3 regions of the Paenibacillus sp. FSL R7-0331 genome follow, and region 1 is predicted to be linked to each of the others. Evidence: riboswitches for the same ligand, from Rfam matches in the RefSeq annotation. Region 1 holds a riboswitch; each other region holds the start of a gene.

Evidence for each region. A riboswitch is a leader RNA that binds a small molecule or an ion and turns the genes downstream of it on or off. The one in region 1 is predicted to bind cyclic di-AMP.
Region 2: linked by a shared signal. The riboswitch ahead of R70331_RS26935 (KamA family radical SAM protein) and the one ahead of R70331_RS02325 (hypothetical protein) in region 1 are both predicted to bind cyclic di-AMP.
Region 3: linked by a shared signal. The riboswitch ahead of R70331_RS00500 (C40 family peptidase) and the one ahead of R70331_RS02325 (hypothetical protein) in region 1 are both predicted to bind cyclic di-AMP.

What each region holds. Positions count from the first base shown of each region.
Region 1 covers NZ_CP009284.1:529,899-535,910, forward strand. Annotated here, with positions in the region: gene R70331_RS02305 (ABC transporter permease) at 1-839, shown strand, start outside; gene R70331_RS02310 (hypothetical protein) at 884-1,075, shown strand; gene R70331_RS02315 (TraB/GumN family protein) at 1,185-2,420, shown strand; gene R70331_RS02320 (hypothetical protein) at 2,559-2,759, shown strand; cyclic di-AMP (ydaO/yuaA leader) riboswitch at 2,771-2,967, shown strand; gene R70331_RS02325 (hypothetical protein) at 3,080-3,499, shown strand; gene R70331_RS02330 (glutaredoxin family protein) at 3,630-3,869, opposite strand; gene ytxJ (bacillithiol system redox-active protein YtxJ) at 3,866-4,192, opposite strand; gene R70331_RS02340 (ThuA domain-containing protein) at 4,358-4,999, shown strand; gene R70331_RS02345 (CHAD domain-containing protein) at 5,116-6,012, opposite strand, start outside.
Region 2 covers NZ_CP009284.1:6,185,510-6,191,521, forward strand. Annotated here, with positions in the region: gene R70331_RS26925 (mannitol-1-phosphate 5-dehydrogenase) at 1-381, opposite strand, end outside; gene R70331_RS26930 (HAD family hydrolase) at 418-1,101, opposite strand; cyclic di-AMP (ydaO/yuaA leader) riboswitch at 1,513-1,657, shown strand; gene R70331_RS26935 (KamA family radical SAM protein) at 1,802-2,965, shown strand; gene R70331_RS26940 (DUF6612 family protein) at 3,042-3,956, opposite strand; gene R70331_RS26945 (beta-galactosidase, LacZ type) at 4,178-6,012, opposite strand, start outside.
Region 3 covers NZ_CP009284.1:98,209-104,220, reverse strand. Annotated here, with positions in the region: gene R70331_RS00510 (M1 family aminopeptidase) at 1-566, shown strand, start outside; gene R70331_RS00505 (hypothetical protein) at 578-1,408, shown strand; cyclic di-AMP (ydaO/yuaA leader) riboswitch at 1,632-1,770, shown strand; gene R70331_RS00500 (C40 family peptidase) at 1,843-2,271, shown strand; cyclic di-AMP (ydaO/yuaA leader) riboswitch at 2,652-2,796, shown strand; gene R70331_RS00495 (C40 family peptidase) at 2,802-3,293, shown strand; gene R70331_RS00490 (GNAT family N-acetyltransferase) at 3,558-4,043, shown strand; gene R70331_RS00485 (c-type cytochrome) at 4,171-4,527, shown strand; gene R70331_RS00480 (4a-hydroxytetrahydrobiopterin dehydratase) at 4,620-4,907, opposite strand; gene R70331_RS00475 (hypothetical protein) at 5,143-5,436, opposite strand; gene motA (flagellar motor stator protein MotA) at 5,639-6,012, shown strand, end outside.

The DNA of each region.
Region 1 (6,012 bases):
TGATTGTCGGTGACAAGCTGACAGACAGCCAGGTCGCCGCTATGTACGCCCCGGTAACGATTGATACACAGGAGCTCAGCGCCGATGGTTCCCAGGCCGGGGAAGAGACTGAACGGACAGCGGCAACGATCAACTATGTAGTTGTCTATGTCCTTCTGATCCTGTTCTTCATGTCCATTATGATGACCGGTAATATGATTTCGGCAGAAGTTACCTCAGAGAAAAGCTCCCGCATCATGGAGATTCTGATTACGAGCGCATCGCCGTTAACCCAGATGTTCGGCAAGGTCATCGGTATTTTCCTGGTCGGACTGATGCAGATTGCCATCATTGCACTCAGTGTGACTGCCAATCTCCTGCTGCCGCATAACTCCGGCATACTGGCTGATTTCGAGCTGGATCTGAGCCAGCTAAGCATCGGGCTGCTGGTCTACGGGCTGATCCTGTATATTCTCGGCTACTTCCTGTATGCCCTGATCTACGCGGCGGTCGGATCGATTGTCAGCCGTACAGAGGATCTTGGCCAGGCGGTAATGCCGATTATGATGATCGGCTTCGTGAACTTCTACGTTCCTTTATTCAGCATTTGGGCTCCTGATACTATGCTGGTCAAGGTAGCGAGCTACATTCCGTTCACCTCACCGCTCAGTATGCTGCTGCGTATCGGAGTCGGCCAGGTCGCTTTCTGGGAGATTATCGTCTCGCTGGTTATTCTGCTGGCAACCACATTTGTGTTCGGCTGGCTGGCGGCGAAGATCTATCGCACAGGCGTACTGATGTACGGCAAGCGCCCGAGTATTAAGGAAATCAGAAAAGCAATGAAGGCTTACAAAATCTAATGCAAACAATTATAAAAAATCTAAAATAAGAGGAGAAATTCACAATGAGTAAAAAAAATCAGAACTTCCTGTTTCTTGCAGTGTGCGTGTTGAACATGGTTATGTTTGGTCTTGTGATAGATACGAACGGTTCCCCGGTGCGTGATTTCATACAAGGATTAAGCGTGGGATTGAGTGCTGCAGCAGTATTTGCAATGCTGTGGGTAATGGCTAAGGAACGCAGAAGCAGAGCGTAAATGTATATCCGTACTTGAATAGTAAATTTTGTAACCCGAGTGTCTCAAGCATCCTGATTTTGCTTAATTATTATATGTGGACTATATGAAGCTGAAGGAGACTAAGTAAATGAGAAACTGGAAGCAAATGCTATTATCTCTTACCTTATCGGCAGGATTGCTTACTGCAACAGCAGTTCCGGCCATGGCTGCCCCGCAGCAGCCGGCAGTAAAAGTAAACAATCAGACCGTCGAATACAAGACGGGAGCTCCGGTCAACAATCAGGGCACCACGCTTGTTCCGCTCAGAGCTACGCTTGAAGCAATGGATGTGCAGCTGCAGAATGCGGCAGGTGACACAATCTATGCCATTGTAGACGGTAAAGCCATTACACTGAAGAGCAAGCTTACTGTAATCAACGGCGTGACCTACGCACCTATCCGGGTTCTTGGTGATGCAGCGGGTTACGAGGTAGGCTGGGATGCACAGACCCGTACGGTAGTTCTGAAGACCAAGGCAGCGGGTGACGGAAGCCAGAGTGCTGTAAGTACGCAAGGCGGACGCGGCTTCATGTGGGAAGTCGAGAGCAACGGCAATACCGTGTATCTGGTCGGCTCGATGCATATTGCAGATGACAGCTTCTATCCGCTGAGCAAGGAATTTGAAGAAGCCTTTGCCGGGTCCGATTATCTGGGCGTAGAAATTGATATCAGCAAGGCAGCTGATGAGGCATCACAAAAGCTGGTTCTGAACATGGGCATGTACCAGGACGGCACGACGCTGAAGGATCATATTTCCGGTGAGACGTATGCGAAGCTGGGTGAGGTGCTCAAGGAGGCAGGCCTTAAGACTAATGCGCTGGACCAGTTTAAGCCGTGGGTAGCGGAAACGACACTGAGCAGCCTAAAAGCAGCGACGGCCGGCTATGAGGCTTCTGCCGGAATTGACCTGTACTTCATACAGAAGGCGATTGAACGGAAAATTCCGGTTATGGAGCTGGAGTCTTATGAGTCCCAGCTGGGAATGTTCAATAACTTCTCCAAGAAGCTGCAGGAAGAGAACCTTCTTGCAGCGATTGAAAACTACGATGTAATTGATCAAAGCGTGGATATGATGGCCGAGATTTGGAAGACTGGCGATGATGAGCAGCTGCTGCTGCTGACGAACAGCTTTGCCGGAGACGCGGAATACTACAAGGCGATGCTGGTTGACCGTAATATCGGTATGGCTGACAAAATCGACGGCTATCTTAAGAACGGCAAGAATGAAGAGTATTTCATCGTAGTCGGCGCGGCACATTATCTGGGCGAGCATGGCATTATCAAGCTGCTCCAGGATAAGGGATATACTGTGGTGCGTAAATAATATAACAACAGAAAAAAAGTGCCCCTCCAGGATAGGAGAGGCACCTTTTTTCTGCCCGGCGGCGGCAGAATTTGCTAAGGGCTGGTGATCCGTCCGCCGATAGTGTACCCTTAGTACTAAGGAGTGGTAGGCTTGAACATGAATCTAAAAACCCCGGTATTAGTCGCGGGTTCCGTCCTGCTGATTGCGATTAGCAGTCTGCTTCAGCCGGATGGCAGCACCCTGCTAGGTGCGGTACAGACACTGCTGCTGGGTGTGGGAATCCTGGGCTGCCTGATGGCTGCCCTGCGGTTCGTGAAGAGCAGCAAGAACAGCAGCGGCAAAAAGAAAAAGAGATAAAAGATAACTACATATGAAATCCGCTTAATTTCCGTTACGGAAAGCGGGGGAACCAACAACCGGAGGACGCGGGTAAGCAGGCGGTGCCGGTTATGGGGTGAATCCTTGAGTCTGTGAGAAGCTTAAGCTTCTCACAGAGGGAAGGTAGGGCGACTCTCAACGCCCGAATCCGGCAGCTAACCTCGTAAGCGTATTGCAGAGAGGATCAGTATATTGTGACCGTTAACCGGACCGCAAAGGGCATCCTTTGCGGTTTTTTTGCTGTTCATTTAGAGATAAATAAATCCACATATAGAAGTAAGGCGGAAGGGGAGACGAAGATGGAGACAGCTATGGACACTCAGGAAGAGTATATACTCATTTGTGCGCCGACCAAGGCGGGAGAGCATTTTATTAAGCTGCTGATCATGAAGGGTGCACGGTTTGCGGGGCTTGCCAATAATCCGGCTGAGAAGCAGCGGCTGGCGGAGCTGGGGGTAGAGGTGATTTTTGAGGTGGATACCCGGCATCTGAATACCTGGCTCAGACCGCCGTTTCCGGTAGGCCGGATCTATCTGTTTGAGAGCAGTGTCGCTTTATGCTGCCGGTATGTGCAGATGTGCCGGACATGGACGTCAGGGCCGATTTCAGTGATTACGACCTCGATGAGGCCGAGGCTGGTCTATAAGGGGCTTGGAGCCGATAATGTCATCTACAGCCACAGCGGACATGTCAGCCATTTGGCTGCAGAGTGTGAATAAGGGGCATTGGATGTAGCGGGCCAACCGAGTGCAGATGCTGCTATATGTTTTAACCATAAAAAAAAGTATTCCCCGGGCTTCGGACCAGGGAATACTTTTTTTTGCTAATTATACTGAGTATAGAATGCTGTTATCTTGCAGCGGCAATCAGTTCCTCAAGCTCCGGCAGGTTAAAGCCTTTGACGGCCCGGTCACCGGATACCGTAACAGGGATACCCATAAAACCAAGCTTTTCAACTTCCTCCTGATAGACGGCGCTTGCCATAATATCGCGCACTTCAAAAGGAATGCCCTGATTGGTGAGCAGTTGTTTAACCTGATTGCAGTCACTGCAGCCTGCGGTAGAGTAGACAATTACAGGCTGGCTCATTTATCAACGGCCTCCTTGATGGCAGAACGGGTGATTTTCCAGTGGGAGGTGTTCCAGCTTACATCGCTGCCGTCCAGCAGAAAGATCTGCGGGGATTCATGCTTGATGCCGAACTCTTCGGCAATCTGATTGGAGACCGGACGGTCTTCAATGACATGGACAATGGCCGCCGGTGTATCCGAGCTTTGTACATAAGCCTGGAATTCCTCATGCGCCTTAGCGCTGATCGGGCAGGTAGTGCTGTGCTTGAACAGCAGCTTTTTGCCGGGCTGGCCGACATATTGGTGCAGTTCATCAGAAGTATGCAGCTGTTGAATAGACATCGTATATCACCCTCCTGTAAATATGAAATAGAACCTGTAATGATGATTGTAACATAGTTCAAAATTAAAGCAAAAGCCGTTTGTATTAACCTGGCGGAAGTGCTAAGGTGAAGGAGAAATACCTGGAAATGAAACAGTTTAATGGATGGAGAGGTGTCATTATTCATGTCTGAATTGAAAGCCCTTGCAATCGGCAGCTATACAGCGGTAAAATATCATCCGTTTGCCGGTGTGGATCAGGAGCTCCGGCAGATCCTGTCACCGGAATTTACAGTTGATGCATCTGAGGATTTCGGGCTGCTGAGCCCGCAGAGTCTTAAAGAGTATTCCCTGGTGGTCTCTTATACGGAGTTTTCCGATCATACCATCGCGCCTGCCCACAGCGGGGCACTGCTGGCTTATGTTGCCGGGGGCGGCGGCCTGCTGGTGGTTCATAACGGAATATCCATGCAGCGCAATCCGGAGCTCGGTGCAATGCTGGGCGGGCATTTCACCCATCATCCGGACTACACAGCTCTCGGAATCAATATACCGGCAGCCGTACGGGAGCATCCGATTGTGCAGGGAATCGACGATTTTGTGATTGAGGACGAGCCTTATTATTTCGATATGCACCCTTATTTTGAGACCACGGTGCTCGCAGAATATCTGCACGGCGGAGCGATGCGGCAGGCGGCCTGGTGCCATGAGTTCGGACTTGGCCGGGTGGTCTATCTGATGCCGGGACATCATCTGCCGTCCTTTTCGGTTGAGCCGTTCCGCAAGCTGGTTGCAAGAAGCGCGATGTGGGCCGGCAGGCTGATCTGATCGCAAGACCGGAGGAGGCGTTGCTGAAGCAGAACGCTTATGAGGGGCAGAACAAAAGGCGGGAAGCGGCATGACTGGCATGCGCTTCCCGCCTCCTTTATATTTATGGATCAGGACTACTGTTCAGCGGGGAGAGCACGGGGCTTCCCGGCTACCGGTACAACCTCGTTATGATATAGCGCTTCCAGAACCTCATTCTTAAGGCTGTCTGTGAAGGCGCTCCAGGTCTTTTTGCCGACACCGAGCTCGTCACGCCCTATGGACTGCAGAGTGTCCAGCCAGACCCGCTTATCGTTGATGATGCCGAGCTGCTCCTGAATATTCTTATAGTATTCCTCATGGGTATGAAATTTCTGATTAAGTGCAAAAGAAGCGGCATTCGCCGTATAGCGCAGCTCCTTGGCGGCAATTCTCAGGTTGTGCAGCGCTTCAAAAGCCTCCTCAGATTCCGACTCGGGTCCCTTAAACAGCGCTTTGCAGGTTTTTTTCTGCTGATCAAAGGCGACTTCCAGCTCGCGCATGACCACATTGGCATCCTTTTTTTGGGTCAAGGACTCAAGCGGTCCGGTAATAAAAGCCTCCCAGAGCAGGTCCAGCTCCTTCCCGGCAAGCTGCGGAAGCTCGGCTTCCAGCTTTTTGCGGTATTTTTTGCGCTGGTCCTGCTGATGCTTAATGACGGATTTGAGCAGTGCGGCTGTTTTGTCATCGCCGTCCTTTTTGGCTATTTTCCGCCGTTCCTTAAAGGATTCGATCAGCACATCGGCATCTCTGACCTTTCCGAGACGCTTTTGGGCTTTTTTGAACCGGGTGTAGAGCTCTCCGGCAGCAGAATGATCCGGGTCCAGTATGGACAGCAGTGTAAGCAGCTTACGGCTGTTCACCCTCGACTGATGAATATCCTCCTCGCCGAACCCCTTCAGTGCATCCTTGCTGTAATCACGGAAATTGACATAGAGCTTGATCATAGCCTGTTCCCATTGCCTTGTTTTGCTGATCTGCCTGTCCTTTGTCAG
Region 2 (6,012 bases), 1.3 Mb from region 1:
GCTGTTAATTCCGTTCTCACAGGCAATCACATGCAGCGGCTTAAGATTACTATTGCAGAGTCTTAATTCAATCCCCCGGGCAATTGTGCCCGAGATATCATCCAGCGCCGAAATTCCTACTGCAGTCGTTACAATTTCTGCTTCCGCGATCGCATGTGCCACTTCCTCCGTATGATCCAGATGTAGGGCGGTCACGTTATTGATCATATAGCTGTCACGGTTTTCATTGGCAAGCGTAAGCGGATACTGCCCCTGTTCCTGCAGCCTGGAGATCTTTTGTTTATTCCTTCCAACAAAACACACTCTGTACCCGGAGCGCGACAGCATTGGTCCAATGAAGCCCCGGCCAATATTGCCCGCCCCAAAATGAACGGCATTCAATATAAATCCCCCCTTGTTAGATGAACTTATAGTTGTTTATGAATTCACAGCTTCGAAGCAGCGACGGCTGATCATATGATCAAAATCCAGCAGACTCAGACTTTCCACAGTATGATACGGTGTGGGCGGAGTGTCGAATTCGAGGAAGCTGGTAATGTCATTCGGAATGACCACACAGTTCATCCCCGCCGCCGCAGCCGCCCTGAAGCCGTTCGGAGAATCTTCTATGGCGACTGCTTCCTCTGGCGAAAGGCCGAGACAGGACAGTGCCTGATTATATAGCTCGGGGTCCGGCTTCACGTTAGCAACATGATCCGAAGTCCGGATGCAGTCAAAATAATCACGGATGCCCAGCTGCTGCAGATACCGCTCCACCCATTCCATCGAAGAGCTTGAAGCGAGTCCCATGTGCAGCCCGGCTTCTTTGGCGGCGTCCAGATAATTCTGCACTCCGGGGCGGATTGCCTCCAGCTCCATGAGCTTGCTGTGCCGCTGCTGGACAGACGTTCTGAATTCCATTTTATCAATCGGAAGCTGAAGCTCGGTCATTAAATACTCGTACGGGTTGAAGCTGTTCAGGCTTGTTCCGATACAGGTAGAATACTGCTCAAGCGTCAGCTCTACCCCGTGCTCCTCATAAGCCTCGCTAAAGGCGGTGTACCAGGCAGTTTCGGTATCGATAATCGTTCCGTCAAAATCAAAGATAATCCCCTTGATCAAAATCAATCATCTCCCTCGGTCTTATGGTATTGGTTTGCCTGTCAAAACCTTAACAAACGATTTTTGCATCCGTCAAGCGCGATAGCTGACATGAAAAGCGTTGTTTCCGCTTACAAAAAGCGGTGGTAACCGCTTCATCTGCGGGAAAAAGAAGCGCCTGCAGAGAAGCTTTCCGCCTGCCCGTCCTGCCTGTTCAACCCCTTGACAACCGCGGGTTATCCCGTTCCCCCCCGGGAGATTACAAGGTTAAAAAGCCCCCGCTGTACAAGCAGACGGTAAACATGACATCAAAAAAAATTTTTCGCACCCCAAAAAATGCCCTGTATTCCGGCCTTGCGGCATGAAGCCAAGCCTAACGGTGCAAAATTAACTTTGGCAATACTTTTGACTTTAGGAAACTTAGTGGGTTATACTTTAACCACGCTTAATTTCCAGCATTTACTGTCTGGAAAGCGGGGGAACCAGTCAATTGGGGCGAATCATTGAGCTATGCAATGTAGGGTACCATCTTACCCGAGTCCGTCAGCTAACCTCGTCAGTAGTGGATGGGTCTGCTTTTTTATGTTTCCAATAACATGAGACCCTTGTGCTAAGGGTCTCTTTTTGTGCTTTTTAAGAGGCCCTGCTGGCTGCCAGTTTGGCTTTTTGACATCAAGGCTCCCTCTTGTCTCGTCATTATGAGAACAAAGGAGAGATTCATGTGCAAAAGGTACGATACATAACCGACATTAACAAAATGGAAATGCTGCCCGAAGCAGAAAGGTCACGATTGAAGGAGATCACAGACAAATTTGTGTTTCGGGCCAACGACTATTACTTGTCCCTGATCGATTGGGAAGACCCGAACGATCCTATCCGCAGGCTGGTCATCCCAGGGGAGGGAGAGCTTTTGGAGTATGGGGAGTGGGATGCCTCCGATGAGGGGGCTAACTATGTGGTTCCCGGCTGCCAGCACAAATACCGGACGACGGCGCTCCTGATCGTCTCCGAGGTCTGCGGAGCTTATTGCCGTTATTGCTTCCGGAAACGGCTGTTCCGCAACGATGTCAAGGAAGCCCCTTCCGATGTTACCGCCGGTATCGAGTATATCGCCGCCCATCCGGAAATTAACAATGTTCTGCTGACCGGAGGCGACAGCCTGATTCTTTCTACGTCCAGGCTGAGGTTCATTATTGAGAGCCTGCGGGCCATTCCCCATGTCAAAATCATCCGCCTCGGCTCCAAGCTGCCGGTATTTAATCCGATGCGCATCTATCAGGACCCCGAGCTGCTCGACCTGATCTGCACTCACTCCACTGTAGAGAAGCGGATCTACATCATGGCACATATTAATCATCCCCGGGAGCTTACCCCGGAGGCAAAGCGGGCCGTCCGGGCACTGCATGACGCAGGCGCAATCATCGTTAACCAGACACCGGTGCTGAAGGGGATCAATGATGATCCTGCTGTTCTGGGCGAGCTGCTCGACCGCCTCTCCTGGGCCGGAATTACGCCCTATTATTTCTTCATTAACCGGCCTATTGCCGGCAACCGTGAGTTCGTCCTGCCGCTTGAGCAGGTGTACCGGATCGTCGAGGAAGCCAAAGCCAGAACCTCAGGCCTCGGCAAAAGAGTCCGGCTCTCCATGAGCCACTCCTCCGGCAAAATCGAAATTCTGGCTATTGAGCAAGGTAAAGCCTATCTCAAATACCATCAGTCCCGGGATCAGGAGTATGGTAAATTCATGATTCTCGATTGTCCTGAGGACGCTGAATGGTTCGACGACCTGCCTGGAAACGAGCAGTACTGGAGCAGACCTCTGAAGAAAAATGCGGGTGTATTGCCGGCTAATGTATCGTTGCAGGAGACTGTTACTGCAAAGTAAGGTTGACTATTGAAACAACGGCAGCCCCGGAGAGCTGAATATCCCCCGGGGCTGTTCATTATATCCAGTATAAGCTCTACTCCAGCTCAGCCGGCTTAACAATCGTTGCGGTCTTATTATTCTTAGAGTATTTGGCTTCAATCTTGGTGGTGTATATATCCTTCGCTCCGTCAGCAGCCAGTACATAACTCAGGTCAACGGTCAGCTTCTCTGTCTGCCATGTCTTGGTGTTAACGAATACTTTCCAGGTTACACTCTTTGGCTGCAGGGTCTCCCCATCCCACAGATTCTCCTGGTCATATAAGGTAATGACCGCCTTAGCTGCAGCCGGATCAGTCAGTGTAAACTGCATAACAGTCTGTGCTCCGGCAATGCTTACCTTCATTGATTTTTTGTAGGCTTTGACGGAATCCAGCATAGCTGCAGGATCATACTGGCCTTTGGAGTAAAACGTATCCCACTCTTCCTTCTCCAGGTCAATCCAATACTGCGCGTCGGGATCGATCGGCTCTCCGTCACCGTCCGTTACAGCATCAGTATTGCTGAACTCTTCACTATCCTCATAGCTTCCTTCAGAATCTGCGATAAGCTCACTGCCGTCTACCAAATAGTAAGACTCCTTAGCATTAGCGTACAGCTCGTAAGAAGTCTCCAGCAGGCTGACTTTTACACTGCCCGCTGCAGCAAAGGCAGGCAGGCGGTTAATATCCAGATTGAGTGTGTTGGTATTGCTAATCTTCACGCCGCCGCTCTGTACATCCTGTTTCTTGATTACATCAATGTGGAAATTCTTCAATGTCTTCGCCGCTGCCGTTACGTTGCTGATCACCTGATCCGCAGTCGGCACCTTAGCGGCAGGGGCCTTAGCAGCAGGTGTTTTGGCCGCAGCAGCCGACACTGTATCAGAACCCGCCCCCCCTCCAGCCGCTCCCGACAGCAGCACAGCCCCCGCTACCAGACTTGTGCCGATTGTTTTTAGTACCCTTTTCATCCCGAATCTCCCTCTCGGATTGCAATTCCCGCCACAGCAAGCCTCTCCCAAGACTGCCCTTCCGGGTATCCGATCATAATATGTTTGCCATGGGCACTTGTCCCACCCATAATTTATCATGGTGATAATTTCCTGTAAACGGTCCCCTGACCTATACAGTGTACGCAAAAAACAGCCCCGCTCTGAATACCATCAGAACGGGGCCGGCTTCTTTTACAATATTATCTCTCTCCCAAACCCAAACTGGACAGGAAGAATTCATATTCCAGCGGCTGGTCTGCGGGAATTCTGTATTCCGGATGAACCGGTGCGCCCCAGCTGTCGTCACCGCCGACGCCCATTTGTCTGCCGGCAACAGTTACTACAGTGTAGTGAACCTGCGGAAGCTCAAACGGATGAGCGGCATGCTCCAGCTCGAATGCAGTGTATGGTGACAAGGTACACTCTACAGGCGCGCTTGCCGGAGCTGAAATCTGCAGCCCGACTCCCGCTTTATCGGTGATGTTCACACGGCGGACGCCGGTGCGGTTACCTGATTCCTGCGGTACAAGATAGCGGGACGGCAGGTCCTGCACCTTCCGGCTGAATACGCCGAGTCTGGCGCCGAACGCACGGTCAATGTAGTTCTCCTCAGGCCCCATCGCGTACCACTCGGACTGCTCATAGTCAGCGGACATCTTGAAGGACAAGGCTACGATCGGCACATCCGGAAGACCGGCAGCGCCGGAATAACGCGTACGTACTCTTACCGTTCCGTCGCCATACACAGTATAAGCTGTCTTGAACGCCAGCTCTTCATGAATGCTGAACCGGTAATCAAAGCTTACCGTTACCGCACCCTCTTGCTGCTCCAGGGTTACCTCTGCGCATTTGCGGGCCAGGCTTGCTGCATACCAGGCTCCGGCATGGTAACCGAGCTGGGTTCCCTTGTCGTTGTCGGTAGCTGCGCGCCAGAACAGCGGAGCCGGAGGAGCTTCTATCATCTCATGTCCGTGATAGTTCAGCGACACGAGCGATCCGACCTGCTTGGAGAAGATCACGGTGAAGCCTTCGCCAATTACGCCGATCTGCACATCCCCTTCTACCACTTTCAAGGCACCTGCCGGGAGTTCAGCGGGTTCGGCTTCCACATTGAAGATGTGCTCGCCAAAGGCAATTTCATAACCTGCTTCAGCCCACAGCTCTTCTTCCTTCAGCACCAGGGAAGCCTGGATGCTGTATTCACCCGGCGTTCCTTCTGTATGTGGAAGCTCAATCGGTACCAATACTTCGCTTTGCGGAGCTGCGCTGACATCTGTGGTCCATTTGCCAAGCAGTTCGCCCTCACAATACAGGCTGTATTCCAGTGCCAGATGATCCGTGCCTGCGAACAGGCTTTCATTAATCACACGGATACCACTCTGCTCCGGCGCAAGCTTATAGTTCTGATACAGGAATTTAACCTCCTGCATCTTCGGTGTCCATTTCCGGTCAGCAAAGACAATACCATTCCCGCAGAAGCTGTAATCCGTCGGACGGTCGCCGAAGTCACCGCCGTATGCGAAGAACTCGTTACCATAGCGGTCCTTCTTTAGAATCGACTGGTCAATGTAATCCCAGATGAAGCCGCCCTGATACATCGGGTACTTGTTCTCAAGCTCGGTATATTTGTGCATACCGCCGACAGAGTTGCCCATTGCATGCATGTATTCACAGCTGAGATACGGCTTGTCCGGATTAGCGTTCAAATATTCCTCAATATCGGCCGGCTTGGCATACATCCGGCTCTCCATATCGCTTGTATCATTATAATTGCGGTCATAGAACACGCCTTCATAGTGCACGAGACGACTGTTGTCCCGGCTGCGGAACCAGTTCGCCACATCCAGAATGACTTGCCCTGCATATGATTCGTTACCGCAGGACCAGATCAGAATGGACGGATGGTTCTTGTCCCGCTCCACCATATTGACCGCACGGTCCAGCACGATGTCATGCCATTTCGGATCATTGTGCGGAATATTCCAGGACGGCTCAACCGCGCCCATCTTTTGCCAGGAGCCGTGCGTTTCCAGGT
Region 3 (6,012 bases), 430 kb from region 1:
GCGGCAAGCTGGTGCTGAAGGATATCGAGCAGCAGGTCGGAACCAAAACTATGGATGCCATCATGCTCTCATACGCCCGTAAGTACAGATTCAAGCATCCCGCCACTGCTGATTTTCAGAAGGTTGTTGAAAAAGTAACCAAGCAGTCATGGCAGGACTATTTTGACAAGTATGTATACAGCGGCGGAGCACCTGACTTCTCTGTAGACCTCATCACCACCGGCCCTGCCAAAAATAAGACTAATAACGAGGAAGCCCTTTATGAAGCTACGGTGGAAATAAGCAATAAAGGCAGCAGTTATGCCGATGTTCCGGTTAAGTTCACCTTCTCGGACGGTTATTCCGTACAGCAGTTCTGGAACGGGGAGCAGAAAACAACTGCCTTTCAGCTGTCCTATAAAGCTCCGCTTGCCTCGGTGGATATTGATCCCGGGCACTCCATACTTCTTGAGAGTAAGCACCTTAACAATTTCATGCTGGCTGAGCTTGCGCCGAAGACACTTTCGCGCTGGACGCTAAGTGTAACCAAACTGCTTGAAACTCTGCTCGGAACTCTAGTCTGGTGAGGTGAAGGATAGTGAAAAGAGCGATTTCCCGCAGCTGGATCAGCATGAAGGAGCAATTTTACATTCTGATTCTGCTGTTTATCTACCGGCTGCTCTGGGGCTATTTTTTGTACAGGTTTGTCAGATCTGCCGTTATTCCCGTGCTCCTGCGTTATCCCGACACCCATGCCGGGGGCAGCGCTCTGGGCAGACTGCTGTATTATATCGAGGGCCAGGCTGCATTAAGCGGAGATCCTGCAGTTCAGCGCTGGCTCTGGCTCCTGCTGGCTCTGTCTCTGCTGCGGCTGCTGGTTTCCCCTTTGATCCGCGCCGGCCTGCTGCATGAGCTGCATCAGGAACGCAAAGGTGAGCGCGGCCTGTTCTTTTTCCCGGGAATGAAGACCTACGGGCTTCCGGTATTTGTCTTCAGCCTGGCTGAATGGCTGCTCTCTGCGCTCCCGCTTTATTGGCTGCTGCCCAAGCTGTATTCACTGCTGTTAGGCGGGCTGCTGGATTATAAGCTGCTGCTGAAGCTTCTCCCCTATCTGCTGGCCTGGATGCTCTACCTGTATATCATCCGTACAGCGCTGCTCTACATGCAATTCGGTTATACCGCAGGAACAGGCATGTTCTCCGGGCTGCTGGCATACCTAAGACTGCTTGCTCCTTCTACCGGAGCTTCAATCGTGCTTGGTGCGGGAGGACTGGTGACGTGGCTGCTGTGCGCTGTAACTGCACTATTCTATCCCGGCCTGCCTGCGCTGCTCTTCCGCCAGCTATCACCGCTCCCGTCCACCTTGTTCAAAATGTGGGGAATCGCCGCCCAGTACCATCTGTGGAGCAGTAAAACATTTCCACAATAATTTCCCGCCAAAACGGCATATTAAAAGAGTCACTGCCTCTGATTTAGGGGTGTGGCTCTTTTGTCCGTAGCGATAAGTTTACAGTGCATTTGCAAAACATTAAAACCTTTGATACAATGATGCCTGTACCGCTGGTAACAACTTTGTAATCTTTTGAAACTAATTCGACTAACTGTATGTACCTTATACACTTCAACATTGTCATTTAACAGTCACTGTTCTGGTGCATAAAACGCCAAATTCCCAGCACCGGGAAGTGGGGGAACCATATTTTGGGTGAATTGATCTCGCTTTAGAGGGGTCATAGGGGAACCTTCTACCGAATCCTTAAGCTAACCTCGCAGGCCTTGGAAGGAGTACATCTTTTGAAAAGTCACACATCATTTCGTACACATCTTAAAAAGAAATGCACAGCAGCAGCACTGGGTCTTGTGATGGTATTCACTATGGGCGCTACAAGCGTGTCAGCTGATTCCAAAATGGACGCCGTTATCTCCAAAACCATCGGAGTTTCGTACAAAACGGGAGGTACAAGCACTTCCGGCTTCGATTGTTCAGGTTTTACCAAATACGTATTTAAAAACGTCGGCCTTACACTGCCCCGCACCTCTAAAGCGCAGTATAGTGTAGGAACGCCCGTTTCTAAAAGCAATCTGCGTGCCGGCGATCTTGTCTTCTTCAATACGCTGGGTAACGGAGTCTCCCATGTAGGTATTTATGTCGGTGACGGTAAATTCGCACAATCCTCAAGCTCAAAGGGTGTAACCATCAGTTCGCTGAGTCAGGCTTACTGGGCCAACCGCTACGTTGGCGCTAAACGCGTAATGAGCACAACAGCTTACCAGGCTGTCGCTTACGATTGAACTTCCCCTCACATATAACCTCTGACACATAATTGTAAATTATATCAGCCCGGACGTGATTATTGCCGTAATCATCTCCGGGTTGCTTCTTTTTTTCCTTATTATACCTTTTACACACTTCAAAGAGTACTGAAACACCCTTCTTACTAAAAATTCCACAATTTTTCAGAAAAAAGCTTACTTTGCACGTAAATTTGAGTCTTTATATGCAGTTTTCTCTCTTAAATAACGCAAATATTATGCACTAATATGTTTTAAGTGATTGCCAACGGCCTCTGTCTTTGTTACAATTATCGCAGTGAGATTTTAGTAACATTTTTGTAATTATTCAACCGGGTTTTACAAACGTTTTGTCATAATGTTCTGCAAGCTAATCCTAATCAACAGTCGTGCCGAGTTCCCTTACGAAATAAGGGAAACGGGGGAACCGATTTTGGGTGAATTGACCTCCTATTCACAGAGGGGTCATAGGGGACCTTCAACCGAACCCTTAAGCTAACCTCGTAGGCATTTGGAAGGGGTATTTACTTTTGAAGAAGAAGTTAGCCGCCGCACTACTCAGTTTTTCTATTATGCTAACCATTGGAGCAGGAAGCGCTTTTGCCGATTCCAAAATGGATAAAGTCATCGATAAGGCCATCGGAACCAAATATGTTTCCGGCGGAGTATCGACTAACGGCTTTGATTGCTCCGGTTTCACCATGTACGTGTTTGATAAGATCGGCATTAACCTGCCGCATCAATCCGGCTCCCAATACCAGATGGGTACTGCGATCTCCCGTGATAATCTGCGGGAAGGCGATCTTGTATTCTTTAATACAAGCGGCCGCGGCGTATCCCATGTCGGCATTTATGTCGGTGACGGCAAATTCGCACATGCTTCAAGCTCAAAGGGCGTAACCATCAGCTCGCTGAGTGACAACTACTACGTCAACCGCTACGTTGGCGCCAAACGGATCATGAGCACAGATGCTTACCATGCAGTTGCAACGGATGCCGAAGATAACGATGATGTTCAATAAGTAACGATAAGACAGGCGCTTTTCCAGGATTTTTGCCGAAATCTTGGAGGGCTCCTGTTTTTTTGTCTATAAAATTACTTACCCCTTCCCTCATGCATAAAACAGCTTAAAACCCATTTTTCTGCGTTTTCATAAAATATTTTTGGCGGTTTGTCAAGTTTCTGCTGCCTGCGGCAAATTCCTGAGTTGAACACGCCCTCTTTTGTATATAATTAAATATACACATATAGCAAATTGCAGCATTGGAAGGAGGCCTGTGGCCTTATGAGCAGTTCCCCTGTTACATTTCACGTTGTACCGATGGACACCAGCCATGCTGAGGATATCTGTACCTGGGATTACAGGCCGCCCTATAACATTTACGGTTGGCTGCCCTGGGAGCAAATGCAGGCGCTCGGTATTGAATTCGGTGACCCGGTATTGCGCAGTGAGCAATATGTATCCGTTGTAGACAAGACAGGCAGCCTCTGCGGCTTTGCGCAGCTGTTTCCGATGGAAGGCGTGGTCCGGCTCGGCATAGGCATGCGTCCCGAGCTGTGCGGACATGGAATGGGTCATTCTTTTATGAAAGTAATCGTGCAGGCTGCCATCAGCAGATTCCCTGACCGTGAGATTGATCTGGAGGTACTGACCTGGAATCAGCGTGCTATACGAACTTATCAGAAATGCGGCTTTACGATCACCGATACATATGAACGCCGCACTCCCACCGGGGATAAGCCCTTTTACTGCATGGTCTATAATCAATGACAGCGGACCTTCCGTTATGTGGTCTGCAACTGCGGATTTTGTTCATTTTTTTGACACAAACTCTATGATAACGCTTTACCATTCTGTATAATGAAGGAAGCAGCTTACATGGAGGGGACGGATGAAGATGCAGAAATGGATCATGAGCGGTTTGTTTTTTGCCGCCTGCGCCTTTGCAGTAGTACTCTTGTTCACATTGCCCGGTAAAGAAAAGGTCGCGGAAGAGAATAAGCCTGTAATGCCTCAGGTAACCCTGGATGCCGCTGGTGCGGAGGCCGTGGTCAAAGCCAATTGTATTTCCTGCCACGGTGATCAGCTTCAGGGCGGTGCCGGCCCAAGCCTGCAGCATGAAGGAAATGAGCGGGACGCCGAGGGCATATACAGCATCGTCTCTAAGGGCCGCGGGCAAATGCCGTCCTTTAAGGATAAGCTGGCCCCGGAGGAGATTGCCAACATTGCCTTGTGGCTTGCAGAAAAAAAGTAAATTACCCATATTCATTTAAAATGCCCGTATAAGGACTCAAGCCGGTCCTCGTACGGGCATTTTTGGTGTAGCCGTTATATTAATACCGTGTCCTAACGTGTTTTGTCAAAGGCTTCATTGAATTCATTAGCCTGGCGGATATCAAGGGCCGCAAGACCGTTCTCTTCTTTTGCCGATAAGCGCAGGATGACGGTTTTGTAGTCAATGGTGATATGCGGATGATGGTCAAAGGCTTCCGATATGGCTGCTACCTCGTCCACAAAAGCAATGCCCTTCATAAATTCGCTAAACATGTACTTGCGCACCAGAGTCTCCTGCTCCAGCTTCCAGCCCTCCAGCTTCCTTATCTGTTCACGCAGCTCTTCCACTGATAATTGCAATTTGCTTCCTCCCTTACTTAATTAGCAGTAAAGTCCGTATGCCTCAGTTCTTTACCTGTTCCATTAGCCTTAAACAAAACATCCCTCAGCTTCTGAAAGTCCAAGGGATGCGCCAGGATGAAGGCTTTTTTTCGGTTTAATGTATTCTGAATTCCCGGCAAATAGCACTCGTCGCATCAATTTTACCACGTGCGCAAGGAGGCGGGCAAACCGGCCTCCCTTGGCTGCAGCACTTTTAGACCAAAACGACCGAAGCCAGGTCCTGTTCGCCGAGCAGAATGTTGATCCGGTGCGTCTCCTTGTCATAGATGACCACTCCGCTGCCCACGTGAATTACAGGCTCATTGCCAAGCCCGTAGAACAAATCCTCTGCGAGCGCTTCCCATACCTCCAGCTTCGATTCCTGCGGCAGCTCCTGCCACTCGTCCGGCTCCATTTCAAAAAATACATAACTGTCTGAAATCCGGCTAACGGCCTCCGTCAGCTCGTTCAGGATCTCACTGTAATCTCTGCCATGCTTAACACCCACGTCTATCACTCCGTTTTCTCCACAGATGAATAATAACTTACCCTATCTATTATAGCCGAAAAAATGACTTCACAAAAAAGGGAATGCTGTCGATAAATAAGAATATACGATTTATAGCAATACAGGGTGTCCCACCGCTGTTCAAGGATGATATATGCGGATATAACGGATCACTTCTTAATTCTCATGGACGAGGTGCATAATGGAATTATCAACAATACTCGGTTTAGTCTTTGGTCTGGTTGCAGTTCTCTGGGGCATGGTGCTCAAACACGCTCCGCTCTCAAGCTTGAATAACCCCGCAGCTTATGTCATCATTTTTCTCGGTACAGCAGCGTCTGTATTCATGGCCTTCCCAATGACTGATATTAAGAATATTCCCAAATTGTTCAAGCTGCTCTTCATTCAGCAAAAAATGGTGCAGAAATCAGAGCTGATCACCACTTTCATGGAATGGGCATCCATTACCCGCCGTGAAGGACTGCTCGCGCTGGAATCAAAGGTCGATGAGATTGAAGACGATTTTTTGAGAAACGGCATGCGGATGATCATCGACGGCAACGATCAGGAATTTGT